One region of the Streptomyces sp. NPDC086787 genome, then DNA from elsewhere that is predicted to be linked to it. Evidence: predicted binding sites of a transcription regulator. Region 1 holds the regulator's gene; each other region holds the start of a gene.
What was found. Region 1 encodes HrcA, which represses chaperone genes, less so after heat shock. Its sites were predicted from a motif close to TTNGCACTCNGNNNNNCNGAGTGCNAA; they were not measured.
Positions count from the first base shown of each region.

Region 2: the regulator HrcA is predicted to act here: its motif matches at 4,604-4,630, upstream of groES (co-chaperone GroES).
Region 3: the regulator HrcA is predicted to act here: its motif matches at 7,111-7,137, upstream of groL (chaperonin GroEL).

Region 1 covers NZ_JBIVBC010000001.1:475,582-485,039, forward strand. Annotated here, with positions in the region: gene ACIPK3_RS02165 (SpoIIE family protein phosphatase) at 1-1,427, shown strand, start outside; gene hemW (radical SAM family heme chaperone HemW) at 1,537-2,769, shown strand; gene ACIPK3_RS02175 (DUF3097 domain-containing protein) at 2,777-3,586, opposite strand; gene ACIPK3_RS02180 (MBL fold metallo-hydrolase) at 3,621-4,343, opposite strand; gene hrcA (heat-inducible transcriptional repressor HrcA) at 4,509-5,525, shown strand; gene dnaJ (molecular chaperone DnaJ) at 5,526-6,662, shown strand; gene ACIPK3_RS02195 (nitronate monooxygenase) at 6,865-7,947, shown strand; gene ACIPK3_RS02200 (16S rRNA (uracil(1498)-N(3))-methyltransferase) at 7,944-8,693, shown strand; gene ACIPK3_RS02205 (VOC family protein) at 8,734-9,126, shown strand; gene ACIPK3_RS02210 (hypothetical protein) at 9,237-9,458, shown strand, end outside.
Region 2 covers NZ_JBIVBC010000008.1:16,028-25,485, reverse strand. Annotated here, with positions in the region: gene ACIPK3_RS20250 (WhiB family transcriptional regulator) at 51-380, shown strand; gene ACIPK3_RS20245 (LysR family transcriptional regulator) at 450-1,349, opposite strand; gene ACIPK3_RS20240 (SDR family NAD(P)-dependent oxidoreductase) at 1,540-2,313, shown strand; gene groL (chaperonin GroEL) at 2,398-4,026, opposite strand; gene groES (co-chaperone GroES) at 4,149-4,457, opposite strand; gene ACIPK3_RS20225 (polysaccharide deacetylase family protein) at 4,747-5,595, opposite strand; gene ACIPK3_RS20220 (polysaccharide deacetylase family protein) at 5,592-6,533, opposite strand; gene ACIPK3_RS20215 (methyltransferase domain-containing protein) at 6,624-7,817, shown strand; gene ACIPK3_RS20210 (RNA polymerase sigma factor) at 7,827-9,098, opposite strand; gene ACIPK3_RS20205 (YciI family protein) at 9,179-9,458, opposite strand, start outside.
Region 3 covers NZ_JBIVBC010000005.1:118,858-128,315, forward strand. Annotated here, with positions in the region: gene ACIPK3_RS14820 (ROK family protein) at 1-819, opposite strand, end outside; gene ACIPK3_RS14825 (DUF3263 domain-containing protein) at 927-1,160, shown strand; gene otsB (trehalose-phosphatase) at 1,207-2,076, shown strand; gene ACIPK3_RS14835 (trehalose-6-phosphate synthase) at 2,055-3,476, opposite strand; gene ACIPK3_RS14840 (glucosyl-3-phosphoglycerate synthase) at 3,584-4,528, opposite strand; SAM riboswitch class I at 4,658-4,801, shown strand; gene thrC (threonine synthase) at 4,819-6,108, shown strand; gene ACIPK3_RS14850 (MoaD/ThiS family protein) at 6,105-6,380, shown strand; gene ACIPK3_RS14855 (cold-shock protein) at 6,779-6,985, shown strand; gene groL (chaperonin GroEL) at 7,300-8,922, shown strand; partial or broken gene ACIPK3_RS14865 (hypothetical protein) at 8,933-9,458, opposite strand, start outside.

The DNA of each region.
Region 1 (9,458 bases):
GACAGCGTGCCCTGGACGACGGCGGGCTGCGGGTCGCCGAGGCCATGGCACCGGAACCGCAGCGTGCCGAGCAGGACCGGGACTGGCTCGACCGCGGCGCCCTCTCCTTCCTCGCCGAGGCCTCCGACCTGCTCGCCGGTCAGCTGGACGAGAGCCTGGTCGCCGCGCTCACCGGCCAGCTGATCGTGCCCCGGCTCGCCGACTGGTGCGCGGTGTGGCTGGAGGACGAGTCGGCCGGGCGCTGGGGATCGCCGCGCTCCGGCGCGGCCGAGGCCACCGGCGCCTGGCACGACGTCGGCGGCGCGACCTGGCCACGCCTCGCCAGGGTCTGGCACACCAGCGAGAACCGCGTCGAGGACCTGCGCCGGGCCCTGGAGAAGGAACCCCCGCGCCCCCGGGCCGGACTGTGCTCCGGTCCCGAGCCGTACCCCTGGCCGCGCGGTGCCCTCGGCCCGCAGGGCACCGACGGTACGGCCCTCGCCTACCGGCTGATCGTCGGCGGCCGCCCGCTCGGCACCCTGGTGATCGGGCGCTGCGGCCTGCTCGGCATCCCGGACGCGATCACCGGACTCGTGGAGGACTTCAGCCGCCGCGTGGCACTCGCCATCGGCGCGGCCCGCCGCTACGCCCACCAGGCCACCATCAGCGCCGTACTGCAACGCGGACTGCTGCCCGGCGCGGTCGCCGAGATCCCCGGACTGCGCAGCGCCCTCGTCTACGAGCCGTGCGAGAAGGGCGGCCCGAGCGGCGACTTCTACGACCTGTTCCCGGCGGGCGACGGCCGCTGGTGCTTCGCCGTCGGGGACGTCCAGGGAAAGGGACCGGAAGCCGCCGTCGTGATCGGCCTCGCCCGGCCCTGGCTGCGGCTGCTGGCCCGCGAGGGCTACCGGGTCGCCGACGTCCTCGACCGCCTCAACCAGCTCCTTCTGGACGACGCCACCGAGGCCGCGGACGCGGCGGCCCGCGCGCTGGTGGCCGCCGGCGGCCGCTCGGTGACCTCCGGGGACGGACCGCAGACCCGCTTCCTCTCCCTCCTCTACGGCGAGCTGTCCCTCTTCGACGGCGGCGTCCGCTGCACCCTCGCCTCCGCCGGGCACCCGCTGCCGCTGATCCTCGGACCGGACGGCCACGTCAGCACGGCCGCGCATCCGCAGACCCTGCTCGGTGTGATCGAGGACGCCACGTACACCAGCGAGACCGTCGAGCTGCGGTCCGGCGACAGCCTGCTGTGCGTCACCGACGGGGTCACCGAGCGGCGTTCCGGCTCCCGCCAGTTCGACGACGGCGACGGGCTCGCGCGGGCCCTGTCCGGCTGCGCGGGACTGAGCGCCGAGCTGATCGCGGAACGGATCAGACGGCTGGTGCACGAGTTCGGCGGCGGGGCGCCCGAGGACGACCTGGCGCTGCTGGTGCTCCAGGCCGAGTAGATCCAGGCCGAGTAGATCCGGGCCGAGCAGCTCCGGCCGGAGCCGCTCCGGGCGGAGCTGCTCCGGCGCGGTGGCGGAGCAACGGCGGCGGTACAGGACAATGGAGGACATGCCTTCCGCCCTCCCCGACGGCGAGCCCGTCCCCGCCGACGGCGCACTGCCCGCGTCCGCGCTCGCCGGGGGCGCCGACCGCCCCCTCGGCTTCTACCTGCACGTTCCGTACTGCGCGACCCGCTGCGGCTACTGCGACTTCAACACCTACACCGCCACCGAGCTGCGCGGCAGCGGCGGTGTCCTCGCCTCCCGCGACAACTACGCCGACACGCTCACCGACGAGGTCCGCCTCGCCCGCAAGGTGCTGGGGGACGACCCGCGCGAGGTCCGTACGGTGTTCGTGGGCGGCGGCACCCCGACCCTGCTGGCCGCCGAGGACCTCGTACGGATGCTGGGCGCGATCCGCGACGAGTTCGGCCTCGCGGCCGACGCGGAGGTGACGACGGAGGCGAACCCGGAGTCGGTGGACGAGCGGTATCTGGCCACCCTCCGGGAGGGCGGCTTCAACCGGATCTCCTTCGGCATGCAGAGCGCCCGCCCGCACGTGCTGAAGATCCTCGACCGCACGCACACCCCCGGCCGCCCCGAGGCCTGCGTCGCCGAGGCCCGCGCCGCCGGCTTCGAGCACGTCAACCTGGATCTGATCTACGGCACCCCGGGGGAGTCGGACGACGACTGGCGGGCCTCGCTCGACGCGGCGCTCGGCGCCCGGCCCGACCATGTCTCGGCGTACGCCCTGATCGTCGAGGAGGGCACCCAGCTCGCCCGCCGGATCCGCCGGGGCGAGGTCCCGATGACCGACGACGACGTCCACGCGGACCGCTACCTGATCGCCGAGGAGACCCTGGCGGCGGCGGGCTACGACTGGTACGAGGTCTCCAACTGGGCCACCTCGGACGCCGGCCGCTGTCTGCACAACGAGCTGTACTGGCGCGGCGCCGACTGGTGGGGTGCGGGCCCCGGGGCGCACTCCCACGTCGGCGGCGTCCGCTGGTGGAACGTGAAGCACCCCGGCGCGTACGCGGCCGCCCTGGCGTCGGGCCGTACCCCGGGCGCGGGCCGCGAGGTCCTGACGGACGAGGACCGCCGGGTGGAACGGATCCTGCTGGAACTGCGCCTGCGCGAGGGAGTACCCCTGTCACTCCTCCGCGACCAGGGCCGCGCGGCTTCCCGCCGGGCGCTGGCCGAGGGCCTGCTGGACGAGGGCGCCTACGCGCGGGGACAGGCGGTGCTCACCCTGCGAGGACGGCTGCTGGCGGACGCGGTGGTCAGGGACCTGGTCGACTGATCACGGGTCAGGCCCCACCGCTGCCCGTGACGAAGTCGATCAGCTCCTCCACCCTCCCGAGCAACTCCGGTTCGAGATCCTTGTAGGACCGCACCCGCCCGAGAATCCCCTGCCAGGCCGCCCCGGTGTTCTCCGGCCACCCCAGAGCCCGGCACACCCCCGTCTTCCAGTCCTGGCCGTGCGGCACCCTCGGCCAGCCCGGGATGCCCAGGGAGGCCGGTTTCACCGCCTCCCAGATGTCGATGTACGGGTGACCGACCACCAGGGCGTGCTCGCTGCCGACCGACTGTGCGATCCGCCACTCCTTCGTCCCCGGGACGAGGTGGTCGACGAGCACCCCCAGCCGTGCGTCCGGGCCCGGCGCGAACTCCGCCACGACCGCGGGCAGGTCGTCCACGCCCTCCAGGTACTCGACCACCACGCCCTCGATGCGCAGGTCGTCGCCCCACACCCGCTCGACCAGTTCGGCGTCGTGCCGGCCCTCGACGTAGATGCGTCCGGCACGGGCGACCCGCGCGCGGGCGCCGGGGACGGCGACGGAGCCGGAGGCGGTGCGGGTGGGGTGCGCCGGACCGGACGCGGGTCTGACCAGCGTCACCACCTGACCCTCCAGCAGAAAGCCCCGCGGCTCCAGCGGGAAGACCCGGTGCTTGCCGAAGCGGTCCTCCAGGGTCACCGTGCCCGCCTCGCAGCGGATCACCGCGCCGCAGAAACCGGTGCCGGGCTCCTCCACCACGAGCCCCGGGTCGGCCGGTACCTCGGGCACCGGCTTCGGCTTCTTCCAGGGCGGGGTCAGGTCGGCGGAGTACTGGCGCATTCGGATGACGATAGGAGAACCCGCCCGTCCGCACTCACGACACGCCGAAGCGCGCCGCCAGTTCGTCGCGCTGGCGCCGTACGAACGCCGCATCGACCACCGCTCCGTGGCCGGGCACGTACAGGGCGTCCTCGCCGCCCAGGGCGAGCAGCCGGTCGAGCGCCGCGGGCCAACGCGACGGTACGGCGTCGGGGCCGGCCTGGGGATCGCCCGACTCCTCGACCAGGTCGCCGCAGAACACCACCTCCTGCTCGCCCGGTACCAGCACCGCCAGGTCGTGGGCGGTGTGCCCGGGGCCGACGTTGGCCAGCAGCGCCTGGCGGCCGCCGCCGAGGTCCAGCGTCCACTCCCCGGACACCAGATGGCGGGGGACGGCCAGGGCGTCGGCCGCCTCGTCCGCATCCGGTGCGGGGAGCCCGTGGCGCACGGCGTCCCGACGCAGTTCCGCCCGCTCGTACGTGAAGACGGCGTCGACGCCCACCGCGCCGTACACCTCCGCGTCCGCGAAGGCCGCCGCGCCGAAGACATGGTCGAAGTGCGGATGGGTGAGCGCGAGATGGGTCACACCGCCCCCGGCGAGCTCCCGCGCCCACGCGCGCAACCGTGCGCCCTCGGCGAGGCCCGACCCGGCGTCCACCACCAGTGCCGCGCCCTCCCCGAGAACCAGCCCCGCGGTGCAGTCCCAGCCCGGCAGCCGGTACCGCCCGACCCCGGCGGCCAACCGTTCCCACCCCAGCTCTTCCCAAGTCACCGTCATACGGCGACGCTATCGGTGACCGTGGTCACGGTCACCGACGGCAGGGGACCGGCCTTGCCCGGTGCGCACCCCACCGCCGTACACTGGCCGGGGAGCGCTGGCACTCGTATACGCAGAGTGCCAGGGAGGGCATCACGGGCATGACATTTCTGGAGGTGTGCGCGCATGTTGAGTGAACGAAGGCTCCAGGTACTGCGCGCCATCGTCCAGGACTACGTCGGCACCGAGGAGCCGGTGGGCTCCAAGGCGCTCACCGAACGGCACAACCTCGGCGTGTCCCCGGCGACCGTCCGCAACGACATGTCCGCCCTGGAGGACGAGGGCTACATCGCCCAGCCGCACACCAGCGCGGGGCGCATCCCCACCGACAAGGGCTACCGGCTGTTCGTGGACAAGCTCGCCGGCGTCAAGCCGATGAGCGCGCCCGAACGGCGGGCCATCCACCACTTCCTGGACGGCGCGGTCGACCTGGACGACGTGGTGGCACGGACCGTGCGGCTGCTCGCCCAGCTCACCCGGCAGGTCGCCGTCGTGCAGTACCCCTCCCTCACCCGCTCGACCGTGCGGCACGTGGAACTGCTGTCCCTCGCGCCCGCGCGTCTGATGCTCGTGCTGATCACGGACACCGGCCGGGTCGAGCAGCGTATGGTCGACTGCCCGGCGCCCTTCGGGGAGTCGTCCCTCGCGGATCTGCGGGCCCGGCTGAACAGCCGGGTGGCCGGCCGCCGGTTCACGGACGTGCCCCAGCTGGTGGAGGACCTCCCGGAGGCCTTCGAGGCCGAGGACCGGGGTACGGTCGCGACGGTGCTCTCCACCTTGCTGGAGACGCTGGTCGAGGAGAACGAGGAGCGGCTGATCATTGGCGGCACCGCCAATCTCACCCGCTTCGGGCATGACTTTCCTCTCATGATCCGGCCCGTCCTGGAGGCACTGGAGGAGCAGGTCGTGCTCCTCAAGCTGCTGGGCGAGGCCAAGGATCCGGGTGTGACCGTGCGGATCGGTCACGAGAACGCCCATGAGGGACTCAACTCCACATCCGTCGTGTCGGTCGGTTACGGTTCCGGCGGCGAGGCAGTGGCCAAACTCGGCGTGGTCGGACCGACCCGCATGGATTACCCGGGAACGATGGGAGCGGTACGAGCGGTGGCACGTTACGTCGGACAGATCCTGGCGGAGTCGTAAGTGGCCACGGACTACTACGCCGTTCTCGGCGTGCGTCGCGACGCGTCGCAGGAAGAGATCAAGAAGGCCTTCCGGCGGCTCGCTCGCGAGCTGCACCCGGACGTCAACCCGGACCCGAAGACCCAGGAGCGGTTCAAGGAGATCAACGCCGCTTACGAGGTGCTGTCGGACCCGCAGAAGAAGCAGGTCTACGACCTCGGCGGCGATCCGCTCTCGCAGTCCGGCGGCGCCGGTGCGGGCGGGTTCGGGGCCGGTGGCTTCGGCAACTTCTCCGACATCATGGACGCGTTCTTCGGCACGGCGTCGCAGCGCGGGCCGCGCTCGCGCACCCGCCGGGGCCAGGACGCGATGATCCGGATCGAGGTCGAGCTGGACGAGGCGGCCTTCGGTACGACCAAGGACATCCAGGTCGACACGGCCGTCGTCTGCAACACCTGCAGCGGCGAGGGCGCCGCGCCCGGCACCTCCGCGCAGACCTGTGACATGTGCCGCGGCCGCGGCGAGGTGTCCCAGGTGACCCGGTCGTTCCTCGGCCAGGTCATGACCTCGCGGCCCTGCCCGCAGTGCCAGGGCTTCGGCACGGTCGTCCCGACACCGTGCCCGGAGTGCGCCGGCGACGGACGCGTCCGCTCCCGCCGCACCCTGACGGTGAAGATCCCGGCCGGTGTCGACAACGGCACGCGCATCCAGCTGGCCGGCGAGGGCGAGGTCGGCCCGGGCGGTGGTCCCGCCGGTGACCTGTACGTCGAGATCCACGAACTGCCGCACGCCATGTTCCAGCGGCGCGGTGACGACCTGCACTGCACGGTCACGCTCCCGATGACGGCGGCGGCCCTCGGCACCAAGGTGCCGCTGGAGACCCTCGACGGCCTCGAAGAGGTCGACATCCGGCCCGGCACCCAGTCCGGCCAGTCCATCCCGCTGCACGGCCGTGGCGTCACGCACCTGCGCGGCGGCGGCCGGGGCGACCTCATCGTCCACGTCGAGGTCCAGACCCCCAGCAAGCTCGACCCCGAACAGGAACGCGTCCTGCGCGAACTCGCCAAGCTCCGCGGCGAGGAACGCCCACAGGGACAGTTCCAGCCGGGCCAGCAAGGGCTGTTCTCGCGGCTCAAGGACGCGTTCAACGGTCGGTGACGCGGGTGGCTGACTAGTGGGCGGGGGTCCGGGGGTCGCCCCCCGGGCAGACACAGTCAGCCGGGCCGGCAAGGGCTGTTCTCGCGGCTCAAGGACGCCTTCAACGGTCGGTGAGTCCGGCGGGCGCAGCCCGCTTGCCCCTGGCCTGTGCCAAGGGACGGCCGGTTTCGGACTTGTTCGGAGGACGTGACACCATGCGGTCATGTCCTCCGCGCTGACCGATCTCTTTCCCCAGCCGATCGTGCAGGCCCCCATGGCGGGCGGCGTCTCCGTGCCGCAGCTCGCCGCCGCCGTCTGTGAGGCGGGCGGGCTCGGGTTTCTCGCCGCCGGGTACAAGACCGCCGACGGCATGTACCAGGAGATCAAACAGCTGCGGAGCCTCACCTCCCGCCCCTTCGGCGTGAACCTGTTCATGCCGCAGCCGGAGTACGCCGAGTCCGGCACCGTGGACCTCTACGCGAGCCAGCTGGCCGGCGAGGCCGCCTGGTACGGGACCGAGCTCGGCGACCCGGACAGCGGCCGCGACGACGGGTACGAGACCAAGCTCGCCGTACTGCTGGACAACCCGGTGCCGGTGGTCTCCTTCCACTTCGGTGTCCCCACCCGCGAGGTGCTGGAGTCCCTCCGCCGCGCCGGAACCCTCACCCTGGCCACCGCGACCACACCCGAGGAGGCCCTCGCCGTACGGCGCGCGGGCGCCGACGCGGTGATCGCGCAGGGCGTCGAGGCGGGCGGCCACCAGGGCACCCACCGGGACCTCCCGGAGAACGACGGCTCCGGCCTCGGAGTGCTCACCCTCGTCGCGCAGATCCGCGAGACCGTGGACATCCCGGTCGTCGCGGCCGGCGGCATCATGCGCGGCGGACAGATCGCCGCAGTCCTCGCGGCGGGCGCGAGCGCGGCGCAGCTCGGCACCGCGTTCGTCCCCACCCCCGAGTCCGGCGCGCACGCCCTGCACAAGCAGGCGCTGACCAACCCGCTGTTCGCCCGCACCCAGCTGACCCGCGCCTTCACCGGCCGTCCGGCCCGCGGCCTGGTCAACCGTTTCCTGCGCGAGCACGGCCGGTACGCACCCGCCGCCTACCCCGAGGTGCACCATCTGACCTCGCCGCTGCGCAAGGCGGCGACCAAGGCCGGTGACACCCAGGGCATGGCCATGTGGGCGGGCCAGGGGCACCGCATGGCCAGGGCCCTGCCCGCCGGGCAGCTGGTGGAGGTGCTGGCGGCGGAACTCGCCGAGGCGAGGACCGCGCTGCCCGCGGCTCCCGGCGGTGAGACCCGATGACCGCCCCGGTCTTCGTCGTCGAGCACTTCCGCGCGGACGACGGCGGACGGTACGTCCTCGACGGTCCCGAGGGACGGCACGCCGTCTCCGTGAAGCGGCTCGAACCCGGCGAGGAGGTCGTTCTCACCGACGGCGCCGGGCGGTACGCGACGTGCGACGTGATCGGCACCGAGGGCAAGGACCGGCTGGTCGTCCACATGACCGGCGTCACCGAGGAGCCCGAGGAACAGCCCCGCATCACCGTCGTCCAGGCCCTCCCCAAGGGGGACCGGGGCGAACTCGCCGTCGAGACCATGACCGAGGTCGGCGTCGACGCGATCGTGCCGTGGCAGGCGTCCCGCTGCATCACCCAGTGGAAGGGCGACCGCGGGCTGAAGGCCCTCGGCAAGTGGCGGGCCACCGCCCGCGAGGCCGGCAAGCAGTCCCGCCGGGTCCGCTTCCCCGAGGTCGCGGACCCGGCGACGACCAAACAGGTCGCCGCGCTTCTCGCCAAGGCCGACTTCGCCGCCGTACTGCACTCGGACTTCGAACACGGCAGCGAGCCGCTCGCCACCGCCGAACTCCCCGCGGAGGGCCAGATCGTGCTCGTCGTCGGCCCCGAGGGAGGCGTCTCCCGAGAGGAGTTGGCGGCCTTCGCGGAGGCGGGCGCGAAGGCGTATGTGCTGGGGCGTACCGTGCTGCGTACATCGACCGCGGGGACCGCGGCGGCGGCCCTCCTGCTGGGCCTCACCGGCCGCTGGTCCTGACACCGGGACACACGCCGGGAACACACACAGGGGGAACGCCGTGGAACTCGCCCAGGTCCGGTTGCTCGTCACCGACTTCGCCGCCTGCTACCGCTTCTACGCCGAAGTCCTCGGCCTCAAGCCGCAGTCGGGCGCGGCCGACGGCCCGTACGAGAAGTTCAGCCCGCACTCCGGTTCCGCCGGGATCGCCCTCCAGGACCGGGCGATGATGGCCGAGGTGCTGGGCGAACTGGGTGACACGGCGACCGGCCACCGTTCCCTGGTCGTGCTGCGCGTCGACGACCTGGACGGCTACTGCGCGCAGATCACCGCGCGCGGCGCCACCCTGCTCCACGGCCCGGCCTCCATGACCGACCGCATGCGTGTCGCCCACCTCAAGGACCCGGAGGGCAACCTGGTGGAACTCCAGGAGTGGCTGCTGCTGCGCACGTGACCGTCCGGAGTGGACGGCCGCCGCATACCCCTCCCCGGTGACCAGCGCGAACATTTGACTGGCCGTACGCGCCCTTCCGTCGCGCCCCCGTCGGTGGCAGGCTGCCCCCCATGGGGGCATTGAGGCGGATTTGGCGTCGGCCGCGCGGGACGCGGGTGGTGGCCGTGGGCGGGCTCGCGGTGATGGCCGTGGGCGCGGTCGTGGCCTGCCAGCCCGGTGACATGAGCTCCGCGACGGTGGCGTACACGACGGACACCACGGCCACGGCCCAGCTGGAGCGGCAGCATGTGAAGGTGCGCTGGCTGAGCTGCACGGGCAACTACGGCAGCAAG
Region 2 (9,458 bases), on a different contig from region 1:
TACGGTCGTTGGCACCGTATCCGCCCAGAACGGCTACAAGGGGTCACGTAATGGCAGATTTCTCCCGCCTTCCCGGACCGAACGCGGACTTGTGGGACTGGCAGCTCCTGGCCGCCTGCCGTGGGGTCGACAGCTCCCTCTTCTTCCATCCGGAGGGCGAACGCGGTGCGGCACGGAGCGCTCGCGAGAACTCGGCCAAGGAGGTCTGCATGAGGTGCCCGGTCCGTGCCGAGTGCGCAGCGCACGCGCTGGCGGTCCGCGAGCCGTACGGCGTGTGGGGCGGCCTGACCGAGGATGAGCGCGAGGAGCTCATGGGGCGGGCGCGGAACCGGCTCGTGTCGGCTTCCACGTCCAGCGGGGACACCGCCCAGGACAACTGAAGGAACGTTTCTTCGACTGCCGCACGCGCATCTGCGCGGGCGCACGTACGCGTGCGCTCGCGCCGTACGTCACTGCCTGCGCGTCGCCCGCGCCAGCTGCTCCAGCGTGGCCGCGACCGCCGGAACCTGGGCCAGGTCGGGCAGGGTGAGGGCGACGATCTCCCGCCGCACCGCCGGCTCCAGCGCCACCGCACGGGCACTTCGGGGTCGCACGGACTCGATCGCCAGCTGGGGCAGGACGGCGACGCCCAGTCCGGCGCCCACCAGGCCGGCCACCGCCGGGTAGTCGTCGGTGGCGAAGTCGATGCGGGGTGTGAAACCGGCGGCCTCGCAGACCTCCACCAGCTGGCTGCGGCAACGCGGGCAGCCCGCGATCCAGGGCTCGTCGGCCAGTTCCCCGATGGCCACGGACGCCGCGCGCGCGAGCCGGTGGCATTCCGGGACCAGGGCGACCAGGCGGTCGGTGAGCAGCGGCCGTACGACCAGGTCGTCCCACTCCTCGGCGCCCGCCGCTCCCTCGTACCGGAAGGCGAGGGCAACGTCGCAGTCGCCCTCGCGCAGCAGTTCCACGGACCTCGGCGGCTCGGCCTCCTCCAGGGAGACGCGAGTGCCCGGGTGCGCGGCGCGCAGGGCCGCGAGGGCGGTCGGGACAAGGGTGGAGCTGCCGCTGGGGAAGGAGACCAGCCGGACCCGGCCCGCGCGCAGTCCGGCGATCGCGGCGACCTCCTCCTCGGCGGCGGTGAGCCCGGCGAGGATCCCGGAGGCGTGCCGGACGAGGGCCTCACCGGCCTGGGTCAGTCGCATCTCGCGCCCACCGCGAACCAGCAGCGGGGTGCCGACGGAGGACTCCAGCGCCTTCATCTGCTGACTGACGGCGGGCTGGGTGCAGCCCAGCTCGCGCCCCGCCGCCGAGAAGGAGCCGGTGGCGGCGACGGCGCGCAGGATGCGGAGATGACGTGCCTCGATCACCCTCCGATCATAAGGCCCCCTTGGGTGGGCGGTCCAAAATCACGGTGCCACTTTGGGACGGTCGGCCTCCGGCCCTTCCGGCCGCTCAGATCGTCCGGGGTCCGGGCGTCCGGCTGCCCGGGTCCGGCGCTCTGCGGTTCGGGTTCGCCGGAGCGCCGGGAAGTGCGGTGCGGGTTACTAGTCTTGGTGCATGACAACGGCTCTGATTACGGGATCGACCGCGGGAATCGGTGCCGCGTTCGCGCGGCGGCTGGCGGCTGACGGGCACAACCTCGTGCTGGTGGCGCGCGACACCAAACGGCTGCGCGAGCAGGCGACCGAGTTGCACGACCGGCACGGCATCGAGGCCGAGGTGCTGACCGCCGATCTGGCCGAGGACGCCGGAATCGAGTCGGTCGCCGCCCGTCTCGCGGACCGCCGGAACCCGGTCGACCTGCTGATCAACAACGCGGGCTTCGGCAACAAGGGCCATTATCTCGACGTCCCGATGACCGACGAGCTGCGGATGCTCAAGGTGCACTGCGAGGCGGTGCTGCGGCTGACGTCGGCGGCGGCGGAGGCGATGCGCGAGCGCGGTCGCGGCGGGGTCGTGAACGTGGCGTCCGTGGCCGCGTTCGTCCCCCGGGGCACGTACGGGGCGTCGAAGGCGTGGGTCGTGCAGTTCACGCAGGGGGCGGCGCGGGATCTGGCCGGTACCGGCGTCCGTCTGATGGCCCTGTGCCCCGGGTTCGTACGCACGGAGTTCCATGAGCGGGCCGGCATGGGCACGGAGAACATCCCGGGCTGGATGTGGCTGGACGCGGACAAGCTGGTCGAGACGGCGCTGGCCGACCTGGCGCGCGGCAAGTCGCTGTCCGTCCCGGACCCGCGCTACAAGGCGCTGATGGGAGTGGTGAAGGTGGCTCCGCGGGCGCTGCTCGGCGGGATCACCTCGAAGACGGGGCGCAAGTACGGTCCCCAGTGAGGTTTTCACGGTGAGGTTCTCACGAGCCGGTTGAACGCGAAGGCCCGGCACCACCTCGGTGCCGGGCCTTACTTGGCGCGTGGGTCAGTGGGAGTGGCCGTGACCGTGGCCGTGGCCCGCCTCGGCCGGCTCCTCTTCCTTCTTCTCGACGACCAGGGTCTCGGTCGTGAGCAGCAGGGAGGCGATGGATGCGGCGTTCTCCAGGGCGGAGCGGGTGACCTTGACCGGGTCGATGACGCCGGCCTTGACCAGGTCGCCGTACTCGCCGGTGGCGGCGTTGTAACCGCTGCCCTTCTCCAGCTCGGCCACCTTGGAGACGATGACGTAGCCCTCGAGGCCGGCGTTCTCGGCGATCCAGCGCAGCGGCTCGACGGCGGCGCGGCGGACGACCGAGACACCGGTGGCCTCGTCGCCGCTCTTGCCGAGGTTGCCCTCCAGCACCTTGACGGCGTGGACCAGAGCGGAGCCACCACCGGAGACGATGCCCTCCTCGACCGCGGCGCGGGTCGCGGAGATGGCGTCCTCCAGACGGTGCTTCTTCTCCTTCAGCTCCACCTCGGTGGCGGCGCCGACCTTGATCACGCACACGCCGCCGGCCAGCTTCGCGAGGCGCTCCTGGAGCTTCTCACGGTCCCAGTCGGAGTCGGTGTTCTCGATCTCGGCCTTGATCTGCGCGACGCGACCGTGCACGTCCTCGGTCTTGCCGGCACCGTCGACGAGCGTGGTGTCGTCCTTGGTGACGGTGACACGACGGGCGGAGCCGAGCACGTCGAGACCGACCTGGTCGATCTTGAGGCCGACCTCCTCGGAGATGACGGTGGCGCCGGTGAGGACGGCCATGTCCTGGAGCATCGCCTTGCGGCGGTCGCCGAAGCCGGGGGCCTTGACGGCGACGGCGTTGAACGTGCCGCGGATCTTGTTGACGACCAGGGTCGACAGGGCCTCGCCCTCGACGTCCTCGGCGATGATCAGCAGCGGCCGGGAGGCGTTGCTCTGGATGATCTTCTCCAGCAGCGGCAGGAGGTCCGCGATGGACGCGATCTTGCCCTGGTGGATGAGGATGTACGGGTCGTCGAGGATGGCCTCCATGCGCTCCTGGTCCGTCACGAAGTACGGCGACAGGTAGCCCTTGTCGAAGGCCATGCCCTCGGTGAAGTCCAGCTCCAGGCCGAAGGTGTTGGACTCCTCGACGGTGATCACACCGTCCTTGCCCACCTTGTCCATGGCCTCGGCGATGAGCTCGCCGACCTGCTGGTCCTGGGCGGACAGCGCGGCGACGGCGGCGATGTCGGACTTCTCGTCGATCGGGCGGGCCGAGGCGAGCAGGTCGTCGGAGACGGCCTTGACCGCGGCGTCGATGCCCTTCTTCAGGGCGGCCGGAGAGGCGCCGGCGGCGACGTTCTTCAGGCCCTCGCGGACGAGCGCCTGGGCCAGCACGGTGGCGGTGGTCGTACCGTCACCCGCGATGTCGTTGGTCTTGGTCGCCACCTCCTTCACCAGCTGGGCACCGAGGTTCTCGAACGGGTCCTCGACCTCGACCTCGCGGGCGATGGTGACGCCGTCGTTGGTGATGGTGGGAGCGCCGAACTTCTTGTCGATGACGACGTTGCGGCCGCGGGGGCCGATCGTCACCTTGACCGTGTCGGCAAGCTTGTTGACGCCGCGCTCCAGGGCGCGACGGGCGTCCTCGTCGAACTTCAGGATCTTCGCCATGACAGCGTGAGCCCTTTCGGAAATCTCGGGTGAAAGAACAACTGCGCCCCGGGCGCCCGGCTACTTGTCGGTGGCGGGGGCCAGGGGCGCAGCTAAAGCAACGAAGTGTGCTTCGTGGTGAATTACTTCTCGACGATCGCGAGCACGTCGCGGGCCGAGAGGACGAGGTACTCCTCGTTGTTGTACTTCACCTCGGTGCCGCCGTACTTGCTGTAGAGAACGATGTCGCCGACGCTGACGTCGAGCTCGACACGCTTGCCGTCCTCGACGCGGCCCGGACCAACAGCCAGGACGACGCCCTCCTGGGGCTTCTCCTTGGCGGTGTCAGGGATGACCAGGCCCGAAGCCGTGGTCTGCTCGGCGTCGAGCGGCTGGACCACGATGCGGTCCTCGAGCGGCTTGATGGCAACCTTGGAGCTGGCGGTCGTCACGATCCGACCTCCCCCTTCGGAGATCTCACGGGGTTAACTGTCTGAGGTGGCGACCAGGTGGATCCGTCGTCGCGGGTGCCGGACCTGCCCGTCGCGTTGTTGGCACTCTCCAGTGGGGAGTGCCAGAGCCGAGACTATGACCGCGGTTAGCACTCGGTCAAGCGGAGTGCCAATTGCCTGCGGCGCGGCGCGGAAAATTCGACCCCCTCATCGGCACCTCATCGACCCCGCGTCCGGCCCCTCATCGGCCCGCAAGTCGCCTACGCGTCGCCTGCGCGGCCCCGCCCTCTCACAGGTAGTCCTCAAGGCGTCCCACCGTCAGCCCCCGGGACTGGGCGCGGCGCAGGAGGCTGGCCGTGCGTTCGTGGAGGGTGGGGGCGGTGGGGGTGTCCGAGCCGATCAGGACGATGTCGCCGGGGCGCAGCTGTGCGGGGCCGTGGGTGTAGGTGAGGTCGTCGGCGGTCGTCGCCGCCCGCCAGAGGACCACCGCGGAGACACCGCAGTCGGCGGCCGCGCGCAGGGTGGTCCTGTCGTATCCGCCGTCGGGTGGGCGGAGCAGGCGGGGGCGGTGGCCGAGCCGGTTCGCCAGTCTGTCCTGCTGCTCGCAGATCTGGGCGCGCTGTTCGGCGAACGGCCGGCCCCGCAGCGGGGTGTGGTCGAGGGTGAGGTTCTGGACGGCGGCACCGGCCGAGCGGAGCCCGGCGAGGCGGGCGTCCCCCGGGGTCCGGCCGCCGTCGGTGAGGAACATGCTGACCGGGAGCCGCAGTTCGCGGACCATGTCGACGAACCGGGGGTCGTGCTCGGCGGCGTCGTCGTAGGTGAGGAAGACGACCCGGTCGTGGGTGCGGACGCGGTCGAGGACCGGGGGCGGCGACGGGCCGTCGGAGTGGACCGCCGCGGGGGTCGCGGAGCGGGCCGGGGGCCTGGGGGCCGGGGCCAGGGGAGCCTTGAGGCCCCAGCGGCGGGCCGTCTGCTCCGCCGTCCGGTGGCGCGGCCGCACCTTCTGGGCCGCCTTCTTGCCCAGCCGTTCGATGGGGTCGACGGACTGGGCGCAGCCGGTGAGGGGGGACAGGACCGCCGCGGTGAGCACGGTCGCCGTCAGCGCCCCGCACCACCGGCTCCGCCGCGGCCGCGTCACAGGTAGTCCTCCAGGCGTGCCACCGCGTATCCCTCGCGGGTGACCGTGTCCAGGAACCGGCGCATGTCGTCGATCATCGTGCCGTCCCAGTCCTCGCGGCCCCGGAAGTGGGTGAGCACGATGTCGCCGGGGTGCAGGCTCCGGTCCCACTCGCGGTACTCCCAGTGGTCGACGAAGACCTCCTCGTCCCAGATCGGCGCGTACTTGATCCCGCAGGACTTGGCGGCGCGCAGCGTGTCGCCGTTGTAGTTGCCGTAGGGCGGGCGGAAGACGGTCGGGGCCTTGCCGAACCGCTCCTTCATGATCTGCTGCATGCCGCAGATCTCCTCCCGCTGCTCCTCGTAGGACAGGCCGGGCAGATAGGGGTGGTTGAGGGTGTGGTTGTTCAGGGTGACGCCCTCGGCCTGCATCTGCCTGAAGTAGCCGTAGTCGTCCTTGACCAGGTAGTTGCTGAGGAAGGCGGTGTACGGGACCCTCAGGTCTCTCATCATGCGCAGGAACGCGGGGTCCTTCTCGTAGCCGTCGTCGATGGTCAGGAAGACGACCTTCTGCCGGGTGGGGATGGTGGTGAACACCGGCGGCAGGCCGTCCTCCACCTGGCCGTCGACCTCGAAGCCTTCACGAGCGGTGATCCGCGGTTTGCGGGCCGGAGGGGGCGGGGGTGTGAGGGGGGCCGTGTCCAGTCCCCAGTGCCGGGCGGCCGCCACGACGGCGGCACGCTCGGCCTTCAGACGGGTGGCGTAGGAGGCCAGGGCCCGGGCGGGGGCCGCCTGGAGGTTCGGCGCGCCCGGAGCGGGCCGCACTCCGCGCCCGGCCGGTCCGCCGCACCCGGAGATTCCGACGGTGACGACGGCGAGCGCGGCGACGCCTGCGCGGAAGCCGGCCCGTTTGGCCGCGACAAATGCACTATTTTTGTCATTTTGTAGGACTGCTCGCATGTTGCCGGATCCTTGCAGGCCCCGCCGCCGAACCCGGGCAGGCACCGCCGCCGGAAGCGGTCCATCCACCGACTGGCCCACAATGATCCGGTGAACGACCCGGTGAACGATCTGCTCTCCTTCCGCTCCCTGCTCGCCCCCGAGGGCCGCGCCCTCCTGCACGAGGTGCGCGACACGGCCCCCGCCGACGAGCTCGCCGTCGCCACCCGGTTGCGCCGCGAGCACCCCGCCGAACTGGTGTCGGCGGCCCTCGGCCAGGCCAGGCTGCGGCAGCGGGCGGTGGCGAAGTTCGGGACCGAGGACGCCGGGCGGATGTTCTTCACCCCGAACGGCGTCGAGCAGTCGACGCGGACGAGCGTGGCGGCGTACCGCGCGGACCGCCTTCGCGAACGGGGCGTACGCTCCGTCGCCGACCTGTGCTGCGGCATCGGCGGCGACGCCGTCGCCCTCGCGCGGGCCGGCATCCGGGTGCTGGCCGTGGACCGGGATCCGCTGACGGCGGCGGTGGCGCGGGCGAACGCCGACGCGCTCGGCCTCGCGGAGCTGATCGAGGTACGCGAGGCGGATGTGACGGAGGTGGACGTGTCCGCGTACGACGCCGTCTTCGTCGACCCGGCGCGGCGCGGCGGCCGCGGCCGTATCTTCGACCCGGAGGCGTACTCTCCCCCGCTGTCCTGGGCCGTGGCCACCGCGTCCAGGGCCCCGCACGCCGCGCTGAAGATCGCGCCGGGCATCCCGCACGAGGCCGTCCCGGCCGACGCCGAGGCCGAGTGGATCTCCGACGGCGGTGATGTGAAGGAGGCGGTGCTGTGGTTCGGGGCCGGGGTCCGGCCCGGCGCGGTACGGGCCACGCTGCTGCCGGGGCCGCGGTCACTGCTCGGGCGGGGGCTCCCGGATCCCGGGGTGCGGCCCGTGGGGCGCTATCTGTACGAGCCGGACGGCGCCGTCATCCGGGCGCATCTGGTCGCGGAGGTGGCCGAGTCGCTCGACGGCGGGCTGGTCGACGAGACCATCGCCTACGTCACGGCGGACGAACTGCGGCCGACCCCGTACGCGTCGGCCTATCTGATCACCGATCAGCTCCCCTTCAACCTGAAGAAGCTGAAGGCGCTGCTGCGCGAGCGTGAGGTCGGCACGCTGACCGTGAAGAAGCGCGGCTCGGCCGTCGAGCCGGAGGAGCTGCGGCGCAAGGTCAAGCCGCAGGGGCCCAACTCGGCGACGGTGTTCCTCACCCGCGTCGCGGGCGCGCCGACGATGCTGATCGGGGCGCCCGCGGACCGCTGACGGCGACGCTCACCCCGGCGGCAGTTCCCGCACCCGGGCCGCCAGCAGCTCACGCTCCCGCTCGTTGCGGGCGAGCCCGGCGGCCCGTGCGAACTGTGCGCGTGCCTCCGCCGTACGCCCGAGGCGGGCCAGCAGATCGCCGCGGACGCTGGGCAGCAGGTGGTAGTCGCGCAGGGCCGGGTCTGCGGCCACGGCGTCCACGATCGCCAGGGCCGGTCCGGGTCCCTCGGCCATCGAGACGGCCACCGCGCGGTTGAGTTCGACGATCGGGGACGGGACTCGGGCGGCGAGCAGGGCGTAGAGGGTCGCGATGGCCGCCCAGTCGGTCCGCGCGTACGAGTGGGCGTGCGCGTGGCAGGCGGCGATCGTCGCCTGAAGGGCGTACGGGCCGGGGGCGCCCTCGGCCACGGCGTCGGCGTGGGCGAGGGCCTCGATGCCGCGGGCGATGAGCATGCGGTTCCAGCGGCGCCGGTCCTGGTCCCTGAGGAGGACCGGGGCACCGTCGGGGCCGGTGCGGGCGGCGGTGCGCGAGGCCTGGAACTCCAGCAGCGAGGTGAGCGCGTGCACCTCCGGTTCCTTCGGCATGAGGGCGGCGAGGACACGGGCCAGCCGCAGCGCGTCCTCGCACAGCGCGGGACGCAGCCAGTCGTCGCCGGCCGTGGCCGCGTATCCCTCGTTGAAGATCAGGTAGATGACGTCCAGCACGGAGCCGAGGCGGGCCGCGCGGTCGGGGCCGTACGGGACCTCGAAGGCCACGTTCCGCGCCGCCAGCGTCCGCTTCGCGCGGACGATCCGCTGGGCGACCGTCGGTTCCGGGACGAGGAAGGCGCGGGCGATCTCGGCCGTCGTCAGACCGCCCAGCAGACGCAGGGTGAGCGCGGTGCGGGCCTCGGCGGACAGCACCGGGTGGCAGGCGGTGAAGACCAGCCGGAGCAGGTCGTCGTCGATGTCCTGCGGGTCGGCGGGCTCCGGCGGCGGGGCCGTGGTGTCGAGGTCCCGGCCGATCTCCGCCAGCTTGCGGGCGTAGCTCTCCCGGCGGCGGACCAGGTCGACGGCGCGATGACGGGCCGTGGCCATGAGCCAGGCGCCCGGATTGCCGGGGACTCCGTCCCGGGGCCACTGCTCAAGGGCCGCGACCAGGGCGTCCTGGGCCAGCTCCTCCGCGATGCCGACGTCCCGGACGATGCGCGCGACACCGGCGATGATGCGGGGCGACTCCAGCCGGAACACGGTCTCGATCGCGTGCTCGGCCGCGGGCTGCCCGGCGGGCTGATGTTCCACAGCCCACCATGCAACACCCCACACCGGGCTCGCGCCAAGGAACGCCCGGGTGACCGGGCCGGTCGGCCCGATCGGTCCGGTCAGTCCTCGGCGATCTCCCGCACCTCGCAGGTGACCGTCCAGTGCTCCTCGTGCACCTTGAGGAACCGCTTGGTCCACTCCAGGGCCTCGGCCATGTCCTTGCACTGCATGAGCGCGTAGCCGCCGACGACCTCCTTGGACTCGGTGAACGGCCCGTCCGTGACGGTCAGCTCGCCGCCCTCCCAGCGCACCCGGGCGCCCTGGGCGGAGGGGGTCAGCCCGGCGGTGTCGAGCATGACGCCGGCCTTGGTGATCTCCTCGATCAGCTCGCCCATCCGA
Region 3 (9,458 bases), on a different contig from region 1:
GACGCGCCGTCGGACGGCCTCGCGCAGCGGCGTGAACAGGGTGTCCCCGGCCTCGGCGAGGCCGCCGCCGATGATGAGGGTGCCCGGGTCCAGCAGGGTGAGCGCGGTGACCAGTCCGTCCGCGAGCGCGTCCACGGCCGTCTGCCAGACGCGTACGGCGTCCTGGTCGCCGGCCGCGACGGCCCGGGCGCAGTCCGCGGCGTCCGCGTCCCGGTCCCCGCGGGCGGCCGCCCAGGCCTCGCTCACCGCGGCGGCGGACGCGTACCGCTCCAGGCAGCCGCGCTGCCCGCACGGGCAGGGGGTGCCGGCGGGCCGTACGACGATGTGCCCGATCTCGCCCGCGAGGCCGTGCGCCCCCGCCTCCACCCGGCCGTCCCGGCCGATGGCGCCCGCGATGCCGGTGCCGAGCGCGACGAACAGGAACCGGTCGGCCCCCCGGCCCGCTCCCATCAGGCCCTCGGCGAGGCCACCGGTGCGCACGTCGTGGCCGAGGGCGACCGGGACGCCGATCCGGGCGGCGAGCAGCTCGCGCAGGGGGACGTCCCGCCAGCCCAGGTTGGCGGAGTAGGCGGCGATGCCGCGTTCCTCGTCGATGATGCCGGGGACGGCGAGACCGAGGGCGGCGCCCGGTTCGCCGAGCTCGCGCGCGCCGTGGTCGCGCAGGTCGGCGGCGAAGCCGAGGATGCCCTCCACCACCGCGTCGGGCCCGCGCTCGCGGCAGGTCGGGCGGCGGTCCTGGTGCAGCAGTGTGCCGCCGTCCCCGACCAGGGCGGCCTTCATCCCGGTGCCGCCCACGTCGAGGGCGATGACATGTCTCACGGGGACAGTGTGGACCTCCGACCCATGAGAGGTCTAGTCCACTCGCGCGGGCTCGCGGGGGCGCGTGGATGTCAGTGGCCGGCGCTACCGTTCAGGGCATGGAGCACATGGAGCGGGAGGAACTGGACCCGCGCGAGCAGTCCGTTCTCGCGCTGGAGCGCCGGAGTTTTCCCGGCCCCGGTGTGAAGGAGCGGGCGATAAGGGAGGAGCTGGGCCTGGCCCCGGTCCGCTACTACCAGCTGCTCAACGCCCTGCTGGACGACGAGCGGGCGCTGGCCCACGACCCGGTGACGGTGAACCGGCTGCGCCGGGTCAGGGAGTCCAGGCGCTCCGAACGCTGAGCGGATCGCTGAGCGGCCGTACGCGGATCGTGGATAGGGTCGCCGTATGGGCATCGACATGGGCATCGATACGACGGACCCGCTGCCGACCCCCGCCACCCGGGCCGGACGGGACGGGCTCACGGCGCTGCTCGCGCGGCCGGGCGGCGCGCTGATCGGGCTGGACTTCGACGGCACCCTGGCCCCGATCGTCGCCGACCCCGAACAGGCCCGCGCCCACCCCGGGGCGGTGCCCGCGCTGGCCGTGCTCGCCCCGAAGGTGGCCTCCGTCGCCGTGATCACCGGCCGCCCGGCCGAGGTCGCCGTGCGGCACGGCGGGTTCGCGGGCGTCCCCGGCCTGGAACACCTCGTCGTCCTCGGGCACTACGGCGCGGAGCGCTGGGACGCGGTGAGTGCGACCGTCACCGCGCCGCCCCCGCACCCCGGCGTCGCCGCGGTCCGCGCCGAACTGCCCGCCGTCCTGGAGCGATCGGGCGCCCAGCAAGGGATCTGGGTGGAGGAGAAGGGCCGGGCCGTCGCCGTGCACACCCGCCGCGCCGACCACCCCCAGGCCGCCTTCGACGCCCTGCGCGCCCCGCTCACCGACCTCGCCGCCCGCCACGGCCTGATCGTCGAGCCGGGCCGCCTGGTCCTGGAGCTGCGCCCACCCGGCATGGACAAGGGCGCCGCCCTGCTGCGGCACGTCCGTGAGACGGGCGCCGCCGCCGTGCTGTACGCGGGCGACGACCTGGGTGACCTGCCCGCCTTCGCCGCCGTGCAGCAGCTGCGCTCCGACGGTGTCCCGGGCCTGCTGGTGTGCAGCGGCAGCACGGAGGTCACCGAACTGTCGGAGCGGGCGGACCTGGTGGTGGAGGGTCCGGCGGGGGTGGTGGGCCTACTGCGCGCGCTGGCGGCTCAGCTGAGCTCCCCGAGCTGATCGAGGAACCACTGGGCCGGAGGCAGCGCGGTGGCCGCGGCGGCCAGCCGCTTGGTCCGCTCGGCCCGCTCCGTCACGGGCATCGTCAGTGCCCGGTGCAGGGCGTCGGCGGTGCCGCCGATGTCGTACGGGTTGACCGTGATCGCGTCCTCGCCCAGTTCCTCGTACGCCCCCGCCTCCCGGGAGAGCACCAGCGCGCACCCGTCGTCGGAGACGACCGGCACCTCCTTGGCGACCAGGTTCATGCCGTCCCGGATGGGGTTGACGAGGGCCACGTCGGCCAGCCGGTAGGCGGCTAGGGAGCGGGCGAAGTCGTCCTTGACGTGCAGGACGACGGGGGTCCAGCCGGGCGTCCCGTACTGGGCGTTGATCTCCGCGGCGAGGCGCTCGACCGCGGCGGTGTACTCGCGGTAGACGGCGAGGTCCTGCCGGGAGGGGTAGGCGAAGGCCACGTGCACGACGCGTTCGCGCCATTCGGGGCGGTCGTCGAGCAGCTGCCGGTAGGCGAGGAGCCCGCGCACGATGTTCTTCGACAGCTCGGTGCGGTCGACGCGGACGACGGTCCTGCGGCTCTCGTCGCCGATCTCCGCCCGCAGCGCGGCCATCCGCTCGGCGACGTCGGCCCGGTGGGCCCGCTCGCGCAGGAACTCCGCGTCGGCGCCGAGTCCGTGCACGCCGATCCGGGTGCCGGACGTGCTCTCGGGGCCGAGGACGGTGTGACAGCAGTCGGTGAACGCGTCCGCCCAGCGCCGGGTGAGGAAGCCCGCGCGGTCGGCGCCGAGGATGCCGTTCAGCAGTTCGGCGGCGATGTCGTCGGGCAGCAGCCGGAAGTAGTCCGGCGGGGCCCACGGGGTGTGGGAGAAGTGGCCGATGCGCAGGTCGGGGCGGAGCGTGCGGAGCATCCGGGGGGCGAGGGCGAGGTGGTAGTCCTGGATCACCACGGCGGCACCCTCGGCCGCCTCCTGCGCGAGCGCCTCGGCGAAGGCCTGGTTGTACGCCCGGTACGACGCCCACTGGCGCCGGAACTCCGCGTCGAAGACCGGCTCCAGCGGGGTCTGGTAGAGCATGTGGTGCACGAACCACAGCACGGAGTTGGCGATGCCGTTGTACGCGTCGGCGAACACCGTCGGGTCGATGTCCAGCATCCGCACCCGCTGGCCGCCGGTCGCGTCCTCGGACAGCCGCCGGCCGCCGTGCGAGCGCCGTACGGCCTCCCGGTCGGCGTCGCTCAGCGCGGCGCACACCCACACCGCGCCCGCGCCCGGCCCGATGGCCGACAGCCCCGAGACCAGCCCGCCGCCGCCCCGCCTGGCGTGCAGCACACCGTCCTCGCGCACCTCGTAGGAGACCGGGCCGCGATTGGACGCGACCAGCACTTCAGCAGCGAGCGTGGAAGCCATGCCCCTCAACCTAGCCCGCCCCGGAAACCCCCAAACGTACGTTCAGCCCTGCGAAGGGGCCGTATACAGCCGTTCTCCAGCGCGCGGGGCGCTGCGCCCGCGCCGGGTCACGCCACCCGTCGGCTCGTGTACTCCGTGATGTCCAGCATGGGCGGGCGTTCCTCCGTGTCCACCTGGTAGGTGCGCGGCTCGAAGCCGGTGGTGGTGCGTTCGAACTGGGTGAGGGTGGGGCGCAGGAGGTGGCCGCGGGCGAGGCGCAGCTGGGCGGTGCGGTAGATGGCGGCGGCCATGCGGCCCAGGGCCTGGCTGTCCTGGTGGCGGTGTCTTCGGACGCCGACGTCCACCTGGGCGAGGGCGTCCAGGCCGGACAGGTGGAGGGCGTCCACGAGCATGCCGAGTTCGACGCCGTAGCCGACCGGGAACGGGAGCCGCTCGAGCAGGGAGCGGCGGGCGGCGTACTCGCCGCCGAGGGGCTGTACGAAGCCGGCCAGCCGGGGCCAGTGCATGTTGAGCAGCGGGCGGGCCACCAGTTCGGTGACGCGGCCGCCCTCGCCCGGGGCCTGACCGAGCGGGCGGTCGTACATGGCCTTGACCAGGTCGATGCCGGGGTCGGTGAGCAGCGGGCCGACGGTCCCCACGACGAAGTCGGAGGAGAAGTCCCTGAGGTCGGCGTCCACGAAGCAGACCACGTCCCCGTCGGTGGCCAGCAGGGAGCGCCACAGGACCTCGCCCTTGCCGGGGAGGGCCGGTATGCGGGGCAGGATCGTGTCCCGGTGGACCACGCGGGCGCCCGCGGCGGCGGCCACCTCGGCGGTGCGGTCGGTCGAGCCGGAGTCCACGACCACGATCTCGTCGACCAGTGGGGTCCGCTCCACCAGGTCGCGGCGGATGGTGGCGACGATGTCGCCGACCGTCGGCTCCTCGTTCAGCGCGGGCAGGACCACGGACACCGACTGCCCGGTGGCCCGCTTGGCGGCGAGGACCCGGTGCTGCGGGATGTCGGCCACGGACCAGGAGCGGGTGGCCAGCCAGCGCTCGACTTCTTCCAGCACAGTCAGCGGCTCCTCACGTGTCTCGCGGTTCGGACGGCTGTCTCAACGTTCCTGGCCTTCGGTTACAGTTCTGAGCAACGCCGGATGACCATCGCATATCCAGGGTCGCCGACGTCCACAACCGAATACCGCTCATCCAGAGGGGCAGAGGGACACGGCCCGATGAAGCCCCGGCAACCCTCCAGTCGGTCACTCGTGCGCATCGCGAGGCTCCCGGCTCGGGAAGGTGCCAAATCCGTCTCACGGCGAGATGCGCTGTGAGGAAGATGAGGAGAAAGGGCCTCGCCTCCATGGCTGTGCAGACAGTTGCATCGAACAGCACCCCCACCTCCACTGTGGACCTCGGCCCCGCCGCCGCCCTCAGCTGCCGCGAATGCGGGCACCGCGTCCCGCTCGGCCCCGTCTTCGCCTGCGAGGAGTGTTTCGGGCCGCTGGAGATCGCCTACGACTTCTCCGGCTACGACACCGAGGAACTGCGCCGGCGCATCGAGTCCGGCCCCGCCAGCGTCTGGCGTTACGCGCCGCTGCTGCCGGTCCCCGCGGACGTGGCGGGCAAGCCCAACCTGAATCCCGGCTGGACCCCGCTGGTCCAGGCCGACAACCTGGCCCGTGAGCTGGGCGTCACCGGCGGCCTGTACGTGAAGGACGACTCCGGCAACCCGACGCACTCCTTCAAGGACCGCGTCGTGGCCCAGGCCCTGGAGGCCGCCCGCGCCTTCGGCTTCACCACGCTCTCCTGCTCCTCCACCGGCAACCTGGCCGGAGCGGTCGGCGCCGCCGCCGCCCGCGCGGGCCTGCGCTCGTGCGTGTTCATCCCGCACGACCTGGAGCAGGGCAAGGTCGTCATGGCCGCCGTCTACGGCGGTGAGCTCGTCGGCATCGAGGGCAACTACGACGACGTGAACCGCTTCTGCTCCGAGCTGATCGGTGACCCGGCCGGAGAGGGCTGGGGCTTCGTCAACGTGAACCTGCGGCCGTACTACGCGGAGGGCTCCAAGACCCTGGCGTACGAGATCTGCGAGCAGCTCGGCTGGCGGCTCCCGGACCAGATCGTGGTGCCGATCGCCTCCGGCTCCCAGCTCACGAAGATCGACAAGGGGCTGAAGGAGCTGATCGCGCTCGGGCTCGTGGAGGACCGCCCCTACAAGATCTTCGGTGCCCAGGCCGAGGGCTGCTCGCCGGTGTCGGCCGCGTTCAAGGCCGGCCACGACGTGGTCCGCCCGCAGAAGCCGGACACCATCGCCAAGTCCCTCGCGATCGGCAACCCGGCCGACGGGCCGTATGTGCTCGACATCGCGCGCCGTACCGGCGGTGCGGTGGAGGACGTGACCGACGAGCAGATCGTGGACGCCATCAGGCTGCTGGCCCGTACCGAGGGGATCTTCGCGGAGACCGCGGGCGGGGTGACGGTGGGCGTGACGAAGAAGCTGATCGAGGACGGCGTCCTCGATCCGGCGAAGACCACCGTCGTGCTCAACACCGGCGACGGCCTCAAGACCCTCGACGCGGTGGCCGGCACCGGACTGACCGCGACCATCCGCCCGAACCTGGACTCCTTCCGAGAGGCTGGCCTCGCATGAGTGTGACTGTCCGTATTCCCACCATCCTCCGTACGTACACGGGCGGGCAGGCCGAGGTGAGCGCCGAGGGGGCCACTCTGGGCCAGGTCATCGAGGACCTGGAGCGCAACCACACCGGGATCGCCGCCCGTGTCCTGGACGACCAGGGCAAGCTCCGCCGCTTCGTCAACGTGTACGTGAACGACGACGACGTCCGCTTCGAGCAGGGCCTGGAAACCGCGACTCCCGAGGGTGCCGGTGTCTCGATCATTCCGGCTGTCGCGGGCGGCTGAACATTACCCTGGGTAATGCTCAGGGAAGCGGAATAAGTAATTCAGCGTGGTTGAGCGCGGTACAGTTTGGGGAATCCGCGCCGCAATCACAGGTCAGAAGCCCTGGAATCATGCCGCAGTCCCGACAAGAAGTAGCCAAAGTGCGGGTGCTTTCTGCGGCATTTTTCCCCTTTGTGGAGCCTGACTTGCCCTGACAGTGGGTGAATTTTCGCCACATTCCGGACCGCATGCGCCCAGAATTCTCGTCCGTTTGACCTGTTGCAGAGGGCAGTTGGACAGATACATTCAGCCGCGGTCGACGCGTTCCGGCGCACGCCCCCAACCCAACGGGGGGTGAGGTCTGACCCGGATCCGCGAAGTGTGGATCTGTGCAAGGGCCAGTAATAGGGGAGTTAGGCATGGCTCAGGGCACCGTCAAGTGGTTCAACGCGGAGAAGGGGTACGGCTTCATCGCGGTCGACGGTGGTGCGGATGTTTTCGTCCACTACAGCGCGATTCAGATGGACGGCTACCGCACCCTGGAAGAGGGGCAGCGGGTCGACTTCGAGATCTCGCAGGGCCAGAAGGGCCCGCAGGCGGACATGGTCCGGCTGGCGACCAGCTGAAGCACGCGTCGACTGAACGCCGACGTACGTCTGTTTGTACGCGAGGGGCCCGCACCGCTCAGGTGCGGGCCCCTCGTCTTGCCCTCGTCCTGCCCCATGTCTTGCCTGGGGTCTTGCCCGAGCCGCTTGCACTCGGCAGGGGCGAGTGCTAATCATTGGCGTTAGCACTCTGAAGGTGAGAGTGACAAAGATGGACCGGGTCGGTGAGGTCCGCAGGCCGCGTGGGGCAAGGATCCACGGGCTTGCGAGCCGTCCGTCGCGGGCGCGGGCGCGGTCCGAAGGAATCACCCCCAGTCCTGGAGGGACCACTTCACATGGCCAAGATCATCGCGTTCGACGAGGAGGCGCGGCGCGGCCTTGAGCGCGGTATGAACCAGCTCGCCGACGCCGTCAAGGTCACCCTCGGCCCCAAGGGCCGTAACGTCGTCCTCGAGAAGAAGTGGGGCGCCCCCACGATCACCAACGATGGTGTTTCCATCGCCAAGGAGATCGAGCTGGAGGACCCGTACGAGAAGATCGGCGCCGAGCTGGTCAAGGAAGTCGCCAAGAAGACGGACGACGTCGCCGGTGACGGTACGACCACCGCGACCGTGCTCGCCCAGGCGCTGGTCCGCGAGGGCCTGCGCAACGTGGCCGCCGGTGCCAACCCGATGGCGCTGAAGCGCGGTATCGAGAAGGCCGTCGAGGCCGTCTCCGCCGCCCTGCTCGAGCAGGCCAAGGATGTCGAGACCAAGGAGCAGATCGCTTCCACGGCCTCCATCTCCGCCGCCGACACCCAGATCGGCGAGCTCATCGCCGAGGCCATGGACAAGGTCGGCAAGGAAGGCGTCATCACCGTCGAGGAGTCCCAGACCTTCGGTCTGGAGCTGGAGCTCACCGAGGGTATGCGCTTCGACAAGGGCTACATCTCGGCGTACTTCGCCACCGACATGGAGCGTATGGAGGCGTCGCTCGACGACCCGTACATCCTGATCGCCAACTCCAAGATCGGCTCCGTCAAGGACCTGCTCCCGCTCCTGGAGAAGGTCATGCAGTCGGGCAAGCCGCTGCTGATCATCGCCGAGGACGTCGAGGGCGAGGCCCTGTCGACCCTGGTCGTCAACAAGATCCGTGGCACCTTCAAGTCCGTCGCCGTCAAGGCCCCGGGCTTCGGTGACCGCCGCAAGGCCATGCTCGGCGACATCGCCATCCTCACGGGCGGCGAGGTCATCTCCGAGGAGGTCGGCCTCAAGCTGGAGAACGCGACCCTGGACCTCCTGGGCCGCGCCCGCAAGGTCGTCATCACCAAGGACGAGACCACCATCGTCGACGGTGCCGGCTCCTCGGACCAGGTCAACGGCCGGGTGAACCAGATCCGCGCCGAGATCGAGAACAGCGACTCGGACTACGACCGCGAGAAGCTCCAGGAGCGTCTGGCGAAGCTGGCCGGCGGCGTGGCCGTCATCAAGGCCGGCGCCGCCACCGAGGTGGAGCTCAAGGAGCGCAAGCACCGCATCGAGGACGCCGTTCGCAACGCGAAGGCGGCCGTCGAGGAGGGCATCGTCGCCGGTGGTGGCGTGGCCCTGCTCCAGGCCTCCCAGGTCTTCGAGAAGCTGGAGCTGGAGGGCGACGAGGCCACCGGTGCCGCCGCCGTCAAGCTGGCGCTCGAGGCCCCGCTGAAGCAGATCGCCGTCAACGCCGGCCTCGAGGGCGGTGTCGTGGTGGAGAAGGTGCGCAACCTGACCCCGGGCCACGGTCTGAACGCCGCGACCGGTGAGTACGTCGACCTGGTCAAGGAAGGCATCATCGACCCGGCGAAGGTGACCCGTTCCGCGCTGCAGAACGCCGCCTCCATCGCCGCGCTGTTCCTCACCACCGAGGCCGTCATCGCCGACAAGCCGGAGAAGTCCGCCGCGCCTGCCGGTGGCGGCATGCCGGGTGGTGACATGGACTTCTGATCCTTCCGGATCACCTGTCCTTTTCCGAGGGCGGTACCCCTGCTGAGGCGGGGGTACCGCCCTCGGGCGTTTCCGTCGGGACGTGCGCTCGATGCCACGGGATGCGGCGGCTGACCGACGCCAACGCCGTGCGCAGTTCGGCGGCGCGGGCGTGGACGTCGGGGGACGGTGACGGGGAGCAGGCGGTGTGGTGCCGGGTGCCACGGCAGGCCGTGCACAGGCCGCCCGGCAGTGCTTCCGGGCGGCCGGGTACGCCGCACTCCGAGCACTCCAGCAGGCGGCGGGGCGGAGTCGTCGGCGCCGACGGTGCCAACGGTGCCATCGGTTCCGGGGGAGTTTGTCCGTCAGACGGCGGTGCAGCAGGCGCCAGCCGCGCGCAGTCGGCCGCCGAGAGCGACAGCGCCGGGGCCGTACGGCCGAGCGCCGTCAGCACCATCCGTCCTCACGCGCCGTTCGCGTGAACCACGTTCGGGTGATCCACTGCACGGTCCCGGTCCCGGTGAGCTGCTCGCGGCCTCGCCTCAGGTGCCCCGCCC